DNA from 2 places in the Mesorhizobium sp. P2_C7 genome. Region 2 is predicted to be linked to the other one. Evidence: riboswitches for the same ligand, from Rfam matches in the RefSeq annotation. Region 2 holds a riboswitch; the other holds the start of a gene.
The links. A riboswitch is a leader RNA that binds a small molecule or an ion and turns the genes downstream of it on or off. The one in region 2 is predicted to bind S-adenosylmethionine.
Positions count from the first base shown of each region.

Region 1: it holds a riboswitch for S-adenosylmethionine, as region 2 does, so the genes downstream of both, metX (homoserine O-acetyltransferase MetX) here and AC1D2G_RS05730 (O-succinylhomoserine sulfhydrylase) in region 2, are expected to answer to the same signal.

Region 1 covers NZ_JBFUDW010000011.1:138,381-146,061, reverse strand. The annotation lists gene AC1D2G_RS22565 (sugar kinase) at 1-57, shown strand, start outside; gene AC1D2G_RS22560 (prephenate/arogenate dehydrogenase family protein) at 67-1,002, opposite strand; gene hisC (histidinol-phosphate transaminase) at 1,009-2,118, opposite strand; SAM riboswitch at 2,256-2,333, shown strand; gene metX (homoserine O-acetyltransferase MetX) at 2,444-3,613, shown strand; gene metW (methionine biosynthesis protein MetW) at 3,610-4,224, shown strand; gene AC1D2G_RS22540 (DUF1330 domain-containing protein) at 4,247-4,573, opposite strand; gene AC1D2G_RS22535 (glycosyltransferase family 2 protein) at 4,944-5,879, shown strand; gene AC1D2G_RS22530 (DUF1194 domain-containing protein) at 5,899-6,702, opposite strand; gene AC1D2G_RS22525 (ABC transporter ATP-binding protein/permease) at 6,790-7,681, opposite strand, start outside.
Region 2 covers NZ_JBFUDW010000002.1:147,470-155,150, forward strand. The annotation lists gene araD1 (AraD1 family protein) at 1-847, shown strand, start outside; gene AC1D2G_RS05715 (hypothetical protein) at 864-1,316, shown strand; gene AC1D2G_RS05720 (ABC transporter substrate-binding protein) at 1,335-2,108, opposite strand; gene AC1D2G_RS05725 (2'-deoxycytidine 5'-triphosphate deaminase) at 2,209-3,303, opposite strand; SAM riboswitch at 3,459-3,536, shown strand; gene AC1D2G_RS05730 (O-succinylhomoserine sulfhydrylase) at 3,593-4,783, shown strand; gene AC1D2G_RS05735 (ceramide glucosyltransferase) at 4,798-5,949, opposite strand; gene apaG (Co2+/Mg2+ efflux protein ApaG) at 6,173-6,565, shown strand; gene AC1D2G_RS05745 (Hsp33 family molecular chaperone) at 6,608-7,642, opposite strand.

The DNA.
Region 1 (7,681 bases), on a different contig from region 2:
GCGCCGGACCGGGCCGAGACGCTGGCGATGATGAAAAGCCACTGGCCAGCAGGCTGAAGAACCGATCTACGCCTTCGCCGGGTGCTCGACCGCCTGACGACCGAAATCGGGTACGTCGATGTCCTGGCCCGCCTCGATGATAGAGCGGCGCACCGCGCGGGTGCGGGTGAACAGATCGAACAGCTTTTCGCCGTCGCCCCAGCGGATCGCCCGCTGCAGCGACGCCAGGTCTTCCGAGAACCGTGCCAGCATTTCGAGGATGGCGTCCTTGTTGTGCAGGCAGACGTCGCGCCACATGGTCGGATCCGAGGCGGCGAGACGGGTGAAATCGCGAAAACCCGAAGCTGAATATTTGATGACTTCGGACTTGGTCACCGACTGCAGATCGTCGGCGGTGCCGACGATGTTGTAGGCGATGATGTGCGGCAGGTGCGAGACGATGGCCAGCGTCATGTCGTGATGCTGCGGATCCATGGTGTCGATGTTGGCGCCGCAACGGCGCCAGAATTCCGACAGCCTCTCCAGCGCATCCGGGTCGGTGTCGGGCAGCGGGGTGAAGATGCACCAGCGATTGTCGAACAGATCGGCGAATCCGGCATCGGGGCCGGATTTTTCCGTGCCCGCCAGTGGGTGGCCCGGAATGAAATGCACGCCATCAGGCACATAGGGCTGCATCTGCGCGATGACCGATGCCTTGGTCGAGCCGACATCGGTGAGGATCGCACCCTGCTTCAGCGCCGGCGCGATTTCCTCGGCCACAGCGCCGGACGAGCCGACCGGCACCGAGACGATGACCAGATCGGCATCGCGGACCGCTTCCTTCGCATCGCTGGAGTAAGAGGAGCCGAGCCCAAGCTCTTGCGCACGCGCCAATGTCGCGGCACTGCGGGTCGAGATGGCGACGTGGCGGGCGAGGCCCTCGCGACGGATGACGCGGGCCAGTGACGAGCCGATCAGGCCGATGCCGACCAGCGCGATCTTTTCAAACATCGGTGATGTCATGGTGTTCTAGCTTTTCAGGAATGTCGTGAGAGCAGCGACAACGCCGCGATTGGCCTCTTCGGTGCCGACGGTCATGCGCAGTGCGTTGGGAAAGCCGTAGCCGGAAACGCGCCGCAGGATATAGCCGCGCGCCGTCAGATAATCGTCCGCCGCGGCGGCCGAATGGTTCTGGTCGTCGGGAAAATGGATCAGGATGAAATTGCCGACGCTTGGCGTCACCCGCAGCCCGAGCTTGCCGAACTCCTCGCTCAACCATGTGAGCCAGGTTTCGTTGTGCATCACGCTGCGTTGGACGTGGTCGCGGTCACGGATAGCGGCGATGCCGGCCTCGATCGCAGTGGCATTGACGTTGAAAGGGCCACGCACACGATTGATGGCGTCGACGATGTGCATTGGAGCGTACATCCAGCCTATCCGCGCCCCGCCCAGGCCGATCTTGGAGAAGGTGCGGGTCATCACCACGTTCTCGGCGCCGCCGACCAGTTCGATGCCGGCTTCATAGTCGTTGCGGCGGACATATTCGGCATAAGCCGCGTCGAGCACCAGAAGCACATTTCTAGGCAGGCCGGCATGCAGGCGGCGCACTTCTTGGAACGGCACATAGGTGCCGGTCGGGTTGTTGGGATTGGCGAGGAATACGATTTTCGTGCGCGGCGTGACGGCGGTCAGCATCGCATCGATGTCGGCACGCTCATCGGTCTCCTTGACCGCGACCGGAGTTGCGCCGGCCGACTGGATGTAGATTTTGTAGACCATGAAGGCGTGTTCGGTGAAAATCGCCTCGTCGCCGGGAGCGAGATAGGTCTGCGCCAGAAGGCCGAGAATTTCGTCGGAGCCGTTGGAACAGATGATGTTCTGCGCGTTGAGACCATGCACCTCGGCGATCGCCTCACGCAGCCGCCTGGCGGTGCCATCGGGATAGATGTCGAGCTTCGCAGCAATCTCCCGCGCGGCCTCGATCGCCTTCGGCGACGGACCCAGCGGATTCTCGTTCGACGACAGCTTGTAGACCTTGGCGACGCCGGCGGGCGCCGTGCTCTTGCCCGGCACATAGGCGTCGATGTCCATGATGCCCGCGCGCGGGGTTGGACGTGCCTTGTCCGGTGTCTGGCTCATGTCGCAAAATCCGTCGAGAACGCTTCCGTCTGGAAGCCGCAGCGGAAATACAAGCCACGGCCCGCAATGTCGAGAGGTGGCAACCTCCGGACCGCGGCTGGCCGTTGACGCGGGCGCACCACAGTCCTAGAAGAGGTACGAAATTCCGTGGTGATTTGGCCGGTCGGCTTGCAGCCACGTTAAACAACTTGCTAAAGGGCCGTTTGCATCCTGTAACCGGCTTTGCGACGGCAATGCCGGTTTTTTGTTGTCCGCGCCGGCCGGACACCGCATCGGCATCGATTTTCGAAAGCACCGTGCGGATTCAAAGTGTGAGATGGATGCAATGGCCGCTCTGCGCGCTGGAAAAACCAACAACGAGGCTGATCAGCCGTCGAGCCCGGTGCTGCGCTTTGGGCCCGACAAGCCGCTAAAGCTCGATGCCGGCACCCTGCTGTCGCCGTTCCAGATCGCCTACCAGACCTACGGCACACTGAACGACGCCCGTTCCAACGCCATCCTCGTCTGCCATGCGCTGACCGGCGACCAGCATGTCGGCAGCACCAATCCGGTGACCGGCAAGCCGGGCTGGTGGGAAGTGCTGATCGGTCCTGGCAAGATCATCGATACCAACCGTTTCTTCGTCATCTGCTCCAACGTCATCGGCGGTTGTCTGGGCTCCACCGGCCCGGCCTCGACCAATCCCGCCACCGGCAAGCCCTATGGGCTCGACCTGCCGATCATCACCATTCGGGACATGGTGCGCGCCCAGCAGATGCTGATCGACCATTTCGGCATCGAAAAACTGTTTTGCGTCCTCGGCGGTTCGATGGGCGGCATGCAGGTGCTGGAATGGGCGTCCAGCTATCCGGAGCGCGTCTTCTCGGCTCTGCCGATTGCCACCGGCGCCCGCCATTCCTCGCAGAACATCGCCTTCCATGAGGTCGGCCGGCAGGCCGTGATGGCGGATCCGGACTGGCATGGCGGCAAATATTTCGAGCACGGCAAGCGCCCGGAAAAGGGCTTGGCGGTGGCGCGCATGGCCGCCCACATCACCTATCTGTCGGAGGCTGCCCTGCATCGGAAGTTCGGCCGCAATCTGCAGGATCGCGAGGCACTCACCTTCGGCTTCGACGCCGACTTCCAGATCGAGAGCTATCTGCGCCACCAGGGTATGACCTTCGTCGATCGCTTCGATGCCAATTCTTATCTCTACATGACGCGGTCGATGGATTATTTCGACCTTGCCGCCGACCATGGCGGCCGGCTGGCGGATGCGTTCGCCGGCACGAAAACCCGCTTCTGCCTAGTGTCCTTCACCTCGGACTGGCTGTTCCCGACCGAAGAGAGCCGCTCGATCGTTCATGCGCTCAACGCCGCCGGCGCGTCGGTATCCTTCGTCGAGATCGAGACCGATCGCGGCCACGACGCCTTCCTGCTCGACGAGCCGGAATTGTTTGCCGCGATCAATGGCTTCATCGGCTCCGCAGCACGGGCGCGAGGGCTCGCATCGTGAACGTCACCCGCAACCAGCGCGTCGACCTCGAAGTCGTCGCCAACCTCATCCCGCCACAATCGCGCGTGCTCGACGTCGGTTCGGGCGATGGCTCGCTGCTCGAATTGCTGCAGGACACCAAGCAGGTCGACGGCCGCGGCCTTGAACTGTCGCAGCGTGGCGTCAACGAATGCGTGGCGCGCGGCTTGAGCGTCATCCAGGGCGATGCCGACAAGGATCTCGAGTTCTATCCCGACAAGGGCTTTGACTTCGTCGTCCTGTCGCAGACCCTGCAGGCCACCCGCAACCCGAAGCTGGTTCTCAAGGAACTGCTTAGGATCGGCAATCGCGCCATCGTGTCCTTCCCCAATTTCGGCCATTGGCGGGTCCGCATGTCGCTGTTCCTCAATGGCCGCATGCCGGTGACCACGGACCTGCCCTATTCCTGGTACGACACGCCCAACATCCATTTCTGCACCATCCGCGACTTCGTCAATCTGTGCGACGAGCTTGGCGCTACCGTGGAAAAAGCAACTGCGCTCGACGCCAATGGCCAGAAGATCGGCCTGTCGATGCCATGGTGGTTCTGGAACTTCTTCGGCCAGCAGGCGGTGTTCTTGCTGAAACGGTAATCCCGCCGCGCTATTGTCGACTTCACGCCTGGTCAAGGACATCCGTGGCCTTATGCGGATGCTCAACGCCATCAACGAAGATCACGTCGGCTTCCGAGTTGTCGGTCCGCAGCGTCAGTATCGCCTGATAGGCGGCCGAGTTGTACCATCCGCGCACGTGTGGCCTGTCGGGAAATTCGATGATGATCAGGTGGCCCTGCCAATCGTTTTCGATGACCTCGACGTCGCCGCCATGGACCAGAAAACGACCGCCGAAAGGGGCCAGCGTGGCATCGATCTTCTGCAGATATTCGACGATCTGCGGACCCATCCGGGCTTGGCGCATATGGGCAACGGCGTAACCAGTCATGACAGTACTCCCTCTGGGACCGAAGCCGAGCAGCCGGCCTCGCGACGGCAATCTGCCCAAACACCGGCCGCGATGCGATTACGTCTGACGTAGTGGAATGCATCCGGATCATAGACGCGTCATTCATCGCAAGGGCGATTCGCAAGCATAGGGCGCGGCAATAGTGTCGCAGTTGAAGCGCTAAATTCTGAAATTCGTCATTTCATGCGCATTGAGCAGCATCCCGATGGGGTGACAGGTACGCCTGTTTTTTGTAGCGTCGTCGCCAATACGGGGGATATGGAAGGGGGAGTCCGATCCATTTGACCGTCCTGAAGATCGAAAGACCTGGCAGGAAGCGTATTTTTTCGCTGGAAATGGCTGACGCAGTATGACCGGGAAGACAGAGCACGCTCCTCTCATCACGGTCATCACGCCGACTCACAACAGGCGTGAGGCGGTATTGCGCGCCGTGGAAAGTGTACTTTCCCAGAGCATGCCGAGGTTCGAGCATATTGTCGTCGACGATGGCTCGACGGACGGAACCGCGGCGGCACTGGCCGGCATTCGTGATCCGCGACTGATCTATGTCGGCGCGAAATGGCGAGGCGCCAATGCCGCCCGCAATGCAGGCATCGAGCGCGCGCGGGCGCCCGTCGTGACGTTCCTCGATTCCGACGACGTCTATCTGCCGCATAGGCTCGAACGGACCCTCACCTGGTTCGATGCCAATCCGGCGCTCGAAGTGCTGATCAGCTCCTATGTCTCCCTGAAGGGCGGACGCGCCACCGATTGCATCAATCGCGATGCATTCCTAAACTCTGCCACGCTGGAGCGAACGCTGGTCGCGGAGACAATCTTGATCGCGGGATCGGCGATAACAGCGCGCCGCGAAGCGTTGCTGGCCATCGGCGGCTACGACAGCGACATCGCCCGGATGCAGGATCGGGAATTGCTGCTGCGCCTTGCCCGGCGCTTCGGCGCGCAATTGTCTCAGGACATCGACTGGACGAAGCACAATTCGGAGAATTCGATTTCGCGACGTCGCCACGGCTATGTCGAAGCCTATGCGAACCTGATGCGCAAACACCCGAATATTGCCCGCTCCTACCCGCATATCCCGCCCTACATGATCACGCGGCAGATCATTGCCGATGTTCTGAAGTGCCGGATCCCGGAAGCCTTCTCGGGCTATATGGCCAACCGCTCGTCGAAAGATCTCGGCTACTCGCTGCCCGAACTGATCAATGGCTATGTCTATGGCCGGCGCTGGCGCCGCGACCTTCACGACGAGTTTCGGCAGAAGTTCGGCGCCCGTCCGGCCTGACCCTGTCACTACGACGAAGCTATCGGTCGAGCTCCGGAAAATACGGGTCCGAAAAAAACCGTCTGTCCCGCTCGCCTTTCAGGCAGTCGACAGACGCACCGGTGTCGACGGGGATGACCCTCGTCCTATCTTGAATGCCGCTCACTTCGAGGATCAGCTTGCGCCGGATGGCCGTTGAAAATTCGGCGGCCGCGTAAATCGGCAGGACAAAGGAGCCAGGCCCTCCGGTCACGCACTGCGCATAGTACTGGTCGAGATGGCTGAAGGTTGGTGACGGATTGATCAGGATCGGCAGGCCGTTGATGACGATGCCTTTGGCGGTTGCCGCATCGCGCGTCGCGGTGACCGGCGGCCCGATATTGTTGGGACCATCGCCTGATATATCGATGACGCTGCGTTCGCCCTCGAAAGAAGTGCGATCGAAAATCTCGGTGCCGAAAGCCAGTGCACTGGAAATCGAAGTGCCGCGGAAGCTGCGGAACGGCCGGGCCGCGACCTTGTCGGCAAAGCTGTTGGCGCTCTCGGCGCTGTCGATGATTTGCCAGTCGATGATCGCGTCGTCGCGCACCGTGCCGGCCCATTCGAAATAGGCGAGCGCGATGCGGCCCGTCTTGCCGGCGCGGACAGCCTGGATGAAATCGGGATGCCGCAGCGCCTCGACATAACCGGCACGCTGCAGGGCAAACTCCTTCTCGTCCATCGACAGCGAAATGTCGACCGCCAGCACCAGCTCGACATCGACCGCCAGCGCATCCGGCGGCGGGGCGGTCGGAGCAGCCTGGGCACAGGCAAGACAGGCAAGCAGGCGCAAAGCATCAAGCATGGCCGACGCCAGAGTTGTTTCTTCGCGAAATCTTCCTTCGCGATCGCGGCAAAATAAAGCTTGGAGCCCGTAACCGGGGAAAACAGCCTATTTCTTACGGCGGGCGGCCGCTGGCGGCGGGTCGATCGCACCGGCCCTGACGCGGACGGGTCTCAGCGCCTGCGCACCGGTATCCTTGACGATCGTCAACGCGCGCGGAAAGAACTGATTGTTGTGCAGCCCGCGTCCGATGTTGAGGATCGCGGTCCCGGGCAAGCGCTTATCCAATGTCGAAAGCACGCGCCGCAGCGAGGGTCCGTCGAACGCGTCCAGGGCTTCGTCGATGATCACCCACTTCGGCTGCCGCAAGGCAAGCCTGGCGAAGGCCAGCGAACGCTGTTCGTCATCGCCCAGCTCATGCTCCCAGCGCGCGCTGCGGTCGAGTGAGGATGACAGCCGTCCAAGCCCGACTTCGGCAAGCACCGCCGAAATGTCGGCGTCGCTCGCCGGCGCAGGTCCGTTCGGGTGATCGAGGACCTCGCGCAGCGTACCGGTCGGGAAATACGGCACGCGCGGTACGAAAATGGGGTTTTCTCCCGCAGGCAGGCCGATCCGCCCACTCCCCCATGGCCACAGGCCGGCAATGGCGCGAAAGAACAACGTCTTGCCGGCGCCAGGGTCGCCGGTGATCATGACGCGCTCGCCGGGACGGATTTCGACATGCTGGTCGGCAAGCTTGGTGCAGCCGTCCCGCGAGGCCACTTCGAGCTTTTCGAAAGTCAGGCTGCCATTGGCGTTCTCGCCGAAGGCAATGCGCCTTTCCTTGTCGTGCAGCACATCGGTCTCATTGAGCGCGATGCGGAAATCGGCGACGCGCATCAGCGTGGCGCGCCAGTCGGCGATGCTGCCGATATTGTTGATGAACCAGCGCAACGACGAGTGAACCTGGTTGAAGGCGCCGACCGCCATCATCAGCCCGCCAAAGCTGATATCGCCGGAG
Region 2 (7,681 bases):
GATCGAACGCAAGGGGCTTGGCGAGACAATCGATCTCGATGCCGCCTACAAGAAGGGGCGGCTGCTCTCGCCGATCAACCACCCCGATCCGGCGCACCTGCATCTGACCGGCACCGGACTGACGCATCTCGGATCGGCCGCGACGCGCGATTCCATGCACAAGAAGCTGAGCACGGACGGCGAGGAGGAACTGACCGATTCGATGAAAATGTTCCGCATGGGGCTGGAGGGCGGCAAGCCGGCGAAAGGCCAGATCGGCGTGCAGCCGGAATGGTTCTACAAGGGCAACGGCACGATGGCGGTGGCGCCAGGCGCCGCACTGCTGTCGCCGGCTTTCGCCAAGGACGCCGGCGAAGAGCCGGAAGTGGCCGGCATCTATGTCATCGGCGACGACGGCGCGCCGTTCCGTGTCGGCTTCACGCTGTCGAACGAGTTTTCCGACCACGTCACCGAGCGCGTGAACTATCTGTTCCTGGCCCACTCCAAGCTGCGCAACGCCTCATTCGGGCCGGAAATATTGATCGGCGACTTGCCCTCCGACATCCGCGGCAGCTCGCGCATCTATCGCGACAACGAGGTGCTGTGGGAAAAGCCGTTCCTGTCTGGCGAAGCGAACATGTCGCACACCATAGCCAATCTCGAACACCACCACTTCAAATATGCGGCTTTCCGCCAGCCGGGCGACGTGCATGTGCATATGTTCGGAACGGCGACGCTGTCCTTCGCCGACGGCATCAAGACCGAGGCCGGCGATGTGTTCGAAATCGAGGCCAAGGATTTTGGCCTGCCGCTGCGCAACCCACTCGAGATCGAGCAGCCGGTGAAGGTGGCGGTGAAGGCGCTTTGAGATAGCGGAGTGGAAAATGAACAGAATGCGGCTTGTCATTTTGTTCGCGGGCCTGGCCCTGTTCCTGATCCAGCCGCCATCGGTGGCCTTTAGCGCTGGTCAGTGCAGCGCCAAGTCCTACCGTGAAGCCCACTCGGCGATGACGAAGCGTCTTCTGGCAACTGGTTATTCGAAAGCACAAGTAGGCTTTCTGATGGGCAATACGGATCGTATAACGTCCGCGCTTCGCAGCGACAGGCTGAACGACAATGCCAGAGCCTGCGGTATCGACTCCGCCAGGGCCCATATTCTCGGTTGCCTGGACAAGCAGTTGTTTCCTTTGAAGTCCGGCTCAAGCGCCTCGCTCGATGAGGAGAAACCGACCAGAGGATTTTGGGGCAGGAAACGCTTGGCCGTACGCGAACTGCTCTTTGTCGGCCAATTTCATGGCTGTCTGGGCGCCGCGAAAGAGCATCTCTTTCGCGGCTGACCCGGACGGGGTTCAACCTCAATAAATATCGAAGTCGAAGTACTTGGCCTGGATCTTCTTGTAGGTACCGTCGGCGACGATGGCGTCTATTGCCGCATTGAGCTTGTCGCGCAGCGCGGTGTCTTCCAGGCGAACGGCAATGCCGGCCTGGGTCTCCGTGCCCTTGACGTCACCGACCAGCTTGCAGCAGCCGTCGCTTGCCTTCTTCAACCAGTCCACCAGCACGAATTTGTCAGAGATGACGGCATCGAGACGGCCGTTCGTCAGATCGGTGATCGCCTCTTCCTGGGTCGGGTAGAGTTTCGCCTCCGCGCCAGCCTTGCCATAGACATTCTGGGCATAGTCGGCCTGCGTGGTCGAAGCCTGGGCGCCGACCGTCTTGCCGGCAAGCGCTGCTGGTTCGGTCGAGGTGAGTTCGGTATCCTTCGGCGCCACCAGCGCGAGCGGTGTCGTATAGTATTTGTTGGTGAAGGAGACCTGCTTCTTGCGCTCCTCGGTGATGCTCATCGAGGCGATGATGGCATCGAATTTCTTGGCCTGCAGGGCGGGGATGATGCCGTCCCAGTCCTGGGTGACGATCTCGCACTCGACCTTCATCTGCGCGCACAGCGCATTGGCGATGTCGATATCGAAGCCGACGACTTTGCCGTCCGGGGTGATGGTGTTGAACGGCGGATAGGCACCCTCGGTGCCGATCTTCAGTTTCTCAGCAGCCTGCGCCGACAGAGAGCCGGCCGCCATCAGCAACACGGCAGCACCTGCTGCCGATATGATCCATTTTGAAATCCGCATTTTCTTGGTTCCCCTTGAACGCCGCCAACTTGGCGACCAGAAAGCCAGCCAAGCATGACGAGCCAGCGCAGGCAAGTGTATTGCCCGACGGGAATTGGGTTCAGCGCGCTGGGCGGAAATGCTTGGACAGCTTCAGGCCTTGCGCCTGGTAGTTGGAGCCGAGATCGGTGCCGTAGAGCGCCTGCGGCCGCTTCAGCATATGCTCGTAGACCAGCCGGCCGACGATCTGGCCATGGTCGAGGATGAACGGCACTTCGTGGCTGCGCACTTCGAGCACCGCGCGACTGCCGGTGCCGCCGGACGCCGAATGGCCGAAACCCGGATCGAAGAAGCCGGCATAGTGGACGCGGAACTCGCCTACCAGCGGATCGAACGGCGTCATCTCGGCGGCGTAGAGCGGCGGCACATGCACCGCTTCCTGGCTGACGAGGATGTAGAATTCATCGGGATCGAGCACCAGTTCGCCGGCGCCGCTCTTGTGGATCGGCTCCCAGAAGTCGACGACCTCTTGTGCCGCGCGCTTGTCTACATCGACGAGACCGGTGTGATGCTTGCCGCGATAGCCGACCAGGCCATTCTGATCGCCGTTGAGATCGATCGACAGCGCGATCCCGCCGCCGGAAATGTTCGGCGGCTCGGTTGCGACCAGCATCTCGGCGCGATGCAGGTCATGCAGCTCGGCTTCCGAGAGCAGTGCATTGCCGGTGCGGAAACGGATTTGCGACAGACGCGAACCGGTACGCACGACGATCGGAAAGGTGCGCGGGCTGACCTCGAGATAGAGTGGGCCGTGATAGCCGGTGGCGATCTTGTCGAACTCGTGGCCGCGATCGGTCATGACGCGGGTGAAGATGTCGAGCCGCCCGGTCGAACTCTTCGGATTGGCCGAGGCCGAAATGTCCGCCGGCAATGCCAGGCTTTCAAGCAAGGGCACGATATAGACGCAGCCGGTCTCCAGCACCGCGCCCTCGGCAAGATTGATCTCGTGCAGCTGCAGCCGGTCGAGCTTTTCCGAAACCTTGTGGTTGGGGCCCGGCAGGAACGAGGCCCGCACCCGCCAGGCCTTGTCGCCGAGCCGCAGATCCAGGCTCGCCGGCTGGATCTGATCGGCATCGAACGCGCGCGCCGACTTCAGCGCACCGGACTGGAACAGCGCCGAAATGTCCTGATCGGGAAGAATGCCTGTCTGCCGCAAGGCTCCACTCCTAGGCCAGGCGATTCTTGGGGCCAGGCGGTTTTCTGTTCGCAGGTTCCTGCCGCAAAACCGTGGAACACTGCTGCGGAACCTGCTTGGTACAAACCTCTTAATCAAGCCGGCAATTGACGCAAGCGTGGCGCGGGTCTAAAGGGTCGTTATCCCGTGGTGATTTGGCCGGTCGGCTTGCAGCCACGTTAAACAAGTCGCTAAAGGACCGTCGGGCCGCAAGGCCGTATGGACCGGTTGCGACTTTCGCGGCCGGTTTTTTTGTGTCTGGAACAAAGCGATGAGCACCAAGAAGCGTAACTGGAAGCCTCAAACGACACTCGTGCATAGCGGAACCCTGCGTTCCGGTTTCGGCGAAACCTCCGAGGCGATGTACCTGACCCAGGGCTATGTCTACGAAACGGCGCAGGCCGCCGAAGCCCGCTTCAAGGGTGAGGAGCCGGGGTTCATCTACTCGCGCTACGCCAACCCGACCGTCGACATGTTCGAAAAGCGCATGTGCGCGCTCGAAGGCGCCGAGGACGCGCGCGCCACCGCATCCGGCATGGCCGCGGTGACGGCCGCGCTGTTGTGCAGCGCCAGGGCCGGCGATCATATCGTGGCAGCACGCGCGCTGTTCGGCTCCTGCCGCTGGGTGGTCGAGACACTGGCGCCGAAATATGGCATCGAGGCGACGCTGGTCGACGGCACCGACATCGCCAACTGGGAAAAAGCGGTCAAGCCGAACACCAAGCTGTTCTTCCTGGAAAGCCCGACCAACCCGACGCTGGAAGTGGTCGACATCGCCGCGGTTGCCGCGCTTGCCAATTCGATCGGTGCGCGGCTGATCGTCGACAATGTCTTTGCCACGCCCCTGCAGCAGAAGCCGCTGCAGCTCGGTGCGCACATCGTCGTCTACTCGGCGACCAAGCATATTGACGGCCAGGGCCGCTGTCTCGGCGGCGTCATCCTGTCGGATAAGAAGTGGATCGACGAGAACCTGCACGACTATTTCCGCCACACCGGCCCCAGCCTGTCGCCGTTCAATGCCTGGACGCTGCTGAAAGGGCTGGAGACACTGCCGGTGCGCGTGCGCCAGCAAACGGAAAGCGCCAGCAGGATCGCGGATTTCCTGGCCGAGCGGCCCGAAATCGCCCGCGTCATCTATCCCGGCCGCGCCGACCACCCGCAAGCGGCCATCGTCAAGAAGCAGATGTCGGGCGGCTCGACGCTGATCTGCCTGGACGTCAAGGGCGGCAAGCAGGCAGCCTTCGCCTTGCAGAACGCCCTCGACATCGTGCTGATCTCCAACAATCTCGGCGATGCCAAGAGCCTGATCACCCATCCGGCGACGACGACGCACAAGAATCTGAGCGACGAGGCGCGTGCCGAACTCGGCATCGGGCCGGGCACGCTCAGACTGTCGGTCGGCCTGGAGGATACCGACGATCTTCTGGAAGACATCGAACAGGCGCTGAAGGCGGCCAAGTAAAAGGCCTTTGGCCATCAGGCGCCGGACGGCGTCTCTTCCAACTCGGCCGCCTTGGTGCCGATGGTCATCGCGTTGCCGCGCCAGTCGACGGCGCCACCCAGCCAGCCGCGCGCCCACATCGCCGGCAGGATCAGGTCGCGCATCATGATCGCCGCGACCATGCGCGGCGACAGGTACCAGCCTTTGGACCAGGCCAGGGCGCATTCCGGAAGGTAGAAGGCCGCCAGCACGGCAATGGCGGTTGCCCAGAGGCTGACGCCCGCGCTTGCCGCCGCCAACAGCGCGAGTGCCAGCGGCACCACTGCCCCGGTCAGGATTTCGGGTGCGAAAAACCATGGGAAGGTGACGCGGCGCAGGCGCGCCCAACGGGCCTGACGCGACCAGATTTCGTCAAAGGTGCGCCGGCCGAGCGGTTGCTCGAAGGGCGCGGCGACGAGATTGACGCGCAGGCCAAGGCCATTGACCAGCTTGGTCGCGGCAGCGTCCTCGGCGATCTCGGCGGCGAGCGCACGGATGCCGCCACTGGCGTCGAGCATCGGCTTGTTCCAGAGCATGCTCTTGCCCTGGGCAAAGCCGAGGCCAAGCGCCTCGCCGGCATATTGCCAGCGCGCTTGCAGCGTGTTGAGGAAAGCGCATTCGACCTCGGCCCAGAAGCCAGCGGGCCGCGAGCCTATCGGCGTCGAGCAGACAAGGCCGGTGTCGGGCCGCCATGCAGCCATCAGGTGCTGCACGTAGTCTCTCGGCATCAACACGTTGGAATCGGCCAGGACAACCCAATCGTGGCGCGCTGCCTCCCAACCCTTGACGCAATTGTTGAGTTTCGGATTGGCGCTGATGCGGTCGTCGCCGATCAGCAGCCGCGCCGGCACCTTGGGAGAACGGGCGATGGCGGCACGGATCAGCTTGACCACCGGATCGTCCGCATGGGCGACGCAAAAGACTAGTTCATAGCGCGGCCAGTCGAGCGAGAGGGCGCGCTCCAGCGTCTCCTGCGTGAACGGCTCGACGCCACGCGATGGCACGATAATCGACACCGGCAGCGGCTTGCCGGCCGGCGGCGCGATGGTGCGGTGGAGCTTCAGACGCGAAGCGGCGAGCAGGATGCTGGCGAGGTTTGAAAGGATGAGAGCGACCGAAAGCGAGGCGGCTATGAGGGTGAGTTCCATCGAGACCTGGCCACTCCAGAAAAGACGGCCCGCGTGATAGCCGTTTTCAACAGTTCGACAGAGCGCCGAGTCGCCCGCTTCGTGCACACCACCATTGTCATGTGTCACTTAAATGACATTCTTTGTCGGCACCTGCCTTTCAGGCCGGGCGCGACAAGACGCGCACGTTGACCCGCTCGCCCGGAGCGAGGACAGTTCGACCTGGATTGTTTTGGAGCCGCTTATGTACCGCGCCGTGACGCGCAACATCGAAGTGCAGGTCAGGCCGTTCTATCTGGAGGACCGTTCGGACCCGTCGGAGAACCGCTATGTCTGGGGCTATCAGATAACGATCGACAACCAGTCGGATGAGTTCGTGCAGCTGTTGTCGCGCTATTGGCACATCACCGACGGCACCGGACGGGTCGAGGAGGTAAGCGGTCCCGGCGTCGTCGGCGACCAGCCCGAACTCAATCCCGGCGACAGCTATCAATACACGTCCGGTTGCCCGCTTTCGACACCGTCCGGCATCATGGTCGGGCGCTACACGATGCGCAACAAGCGGGGCGAGACGTTCGACATCGCCATCCCCGCCTTCTCGCTCGATCTGCCGGGGACGCGGCGGACGGTGAATTAGCTTCGCCTCACCGGCCGCCAAGCAGCCGGTGAGGCACGTTCTCTATTGGGCCGCCGCAAATTCCGCCGGATCGAAGTCATATTGCTTCGAGCAGAATTCGCAGGCGACGTGGATGCCGCCGTCTTCGGTGCTGTCCTTGATCTCCTGCGCCGAGAAGCCCTCAAGGATGCCACGGATCTTGTCCCTCGAGCATGAGCACTGGTCGGCGACCGGAACGCCGCCGAAGACGCGCACGCCATGCTCGTGAAACAGCCTGTACAGCAGCCGCTCGGCGCCGATCGTCGGGTCGATCAGTTCGGTCGGCTCGATGGTGCCGAGCAGTGCCAGCAGCTCCTGCCAGGAATTGTCGGCCGGATCATGGATCTCCTCACGCGGATCGCCATCGCCGCCCGGCAGGTCCGGAACGCGCATGCGCTCGGGCGACTGCGGCAGGAACTGCGCCAGGATGCCACCGGCACGCCACTGCTCGCGAGTGCCGCCGACGCCAGGCGTCAGCAGCTTGGCTACCGAAAGCCTGATATCGGTCGGAATCTGCTCCGACTGGCGGAAATAGGTGCGGGCCGCGTCTTCCAGCGTTTCGCCATCGAGCTGGACGATACCCTGATAGCGCTGCGTGTGAGCACCCTGGTCGATGGTCAGCGCCAGCACGCCGCTGCCGAGCAGCGTCTGCTGAGACGTTTCGCCGGCCGCGACCAGCGCCTCCAGCCGGTCTGCATCGAAGCGGGCATAGGCGCGCAGTGCCGAGGGCGTGGAAAAATCCGCCACCAGCATGTCGACCGGCCCGTCGGTGCGGGTCTGCAGGATGAACTTGCCCTCGAACTTCAGCGAGGTGCCGAGCAGCACAGTCAGCACGCAGGCTTCCGCCAGCAAGCGGGCGACCGGTTCCGGATAGTCGTGACGGCTGAGGATGGCGTCGAGCATCGGCCCGAGCTGGACGGTACGGCCGCGCACATCGAGCGGGCCGACCTCGAAGGGCACGACGTGATCGTCGCCGGCGTAGCCGAATTCGCCGAGTTTGGGGTGATGTTCAGTCACTTGATAGGTTTCCAACATGACAATGCTCCAGGGCGCGGCCATGCCGCCCTGGAGGGCGCATGCTTCGAAACGCGCTTGATT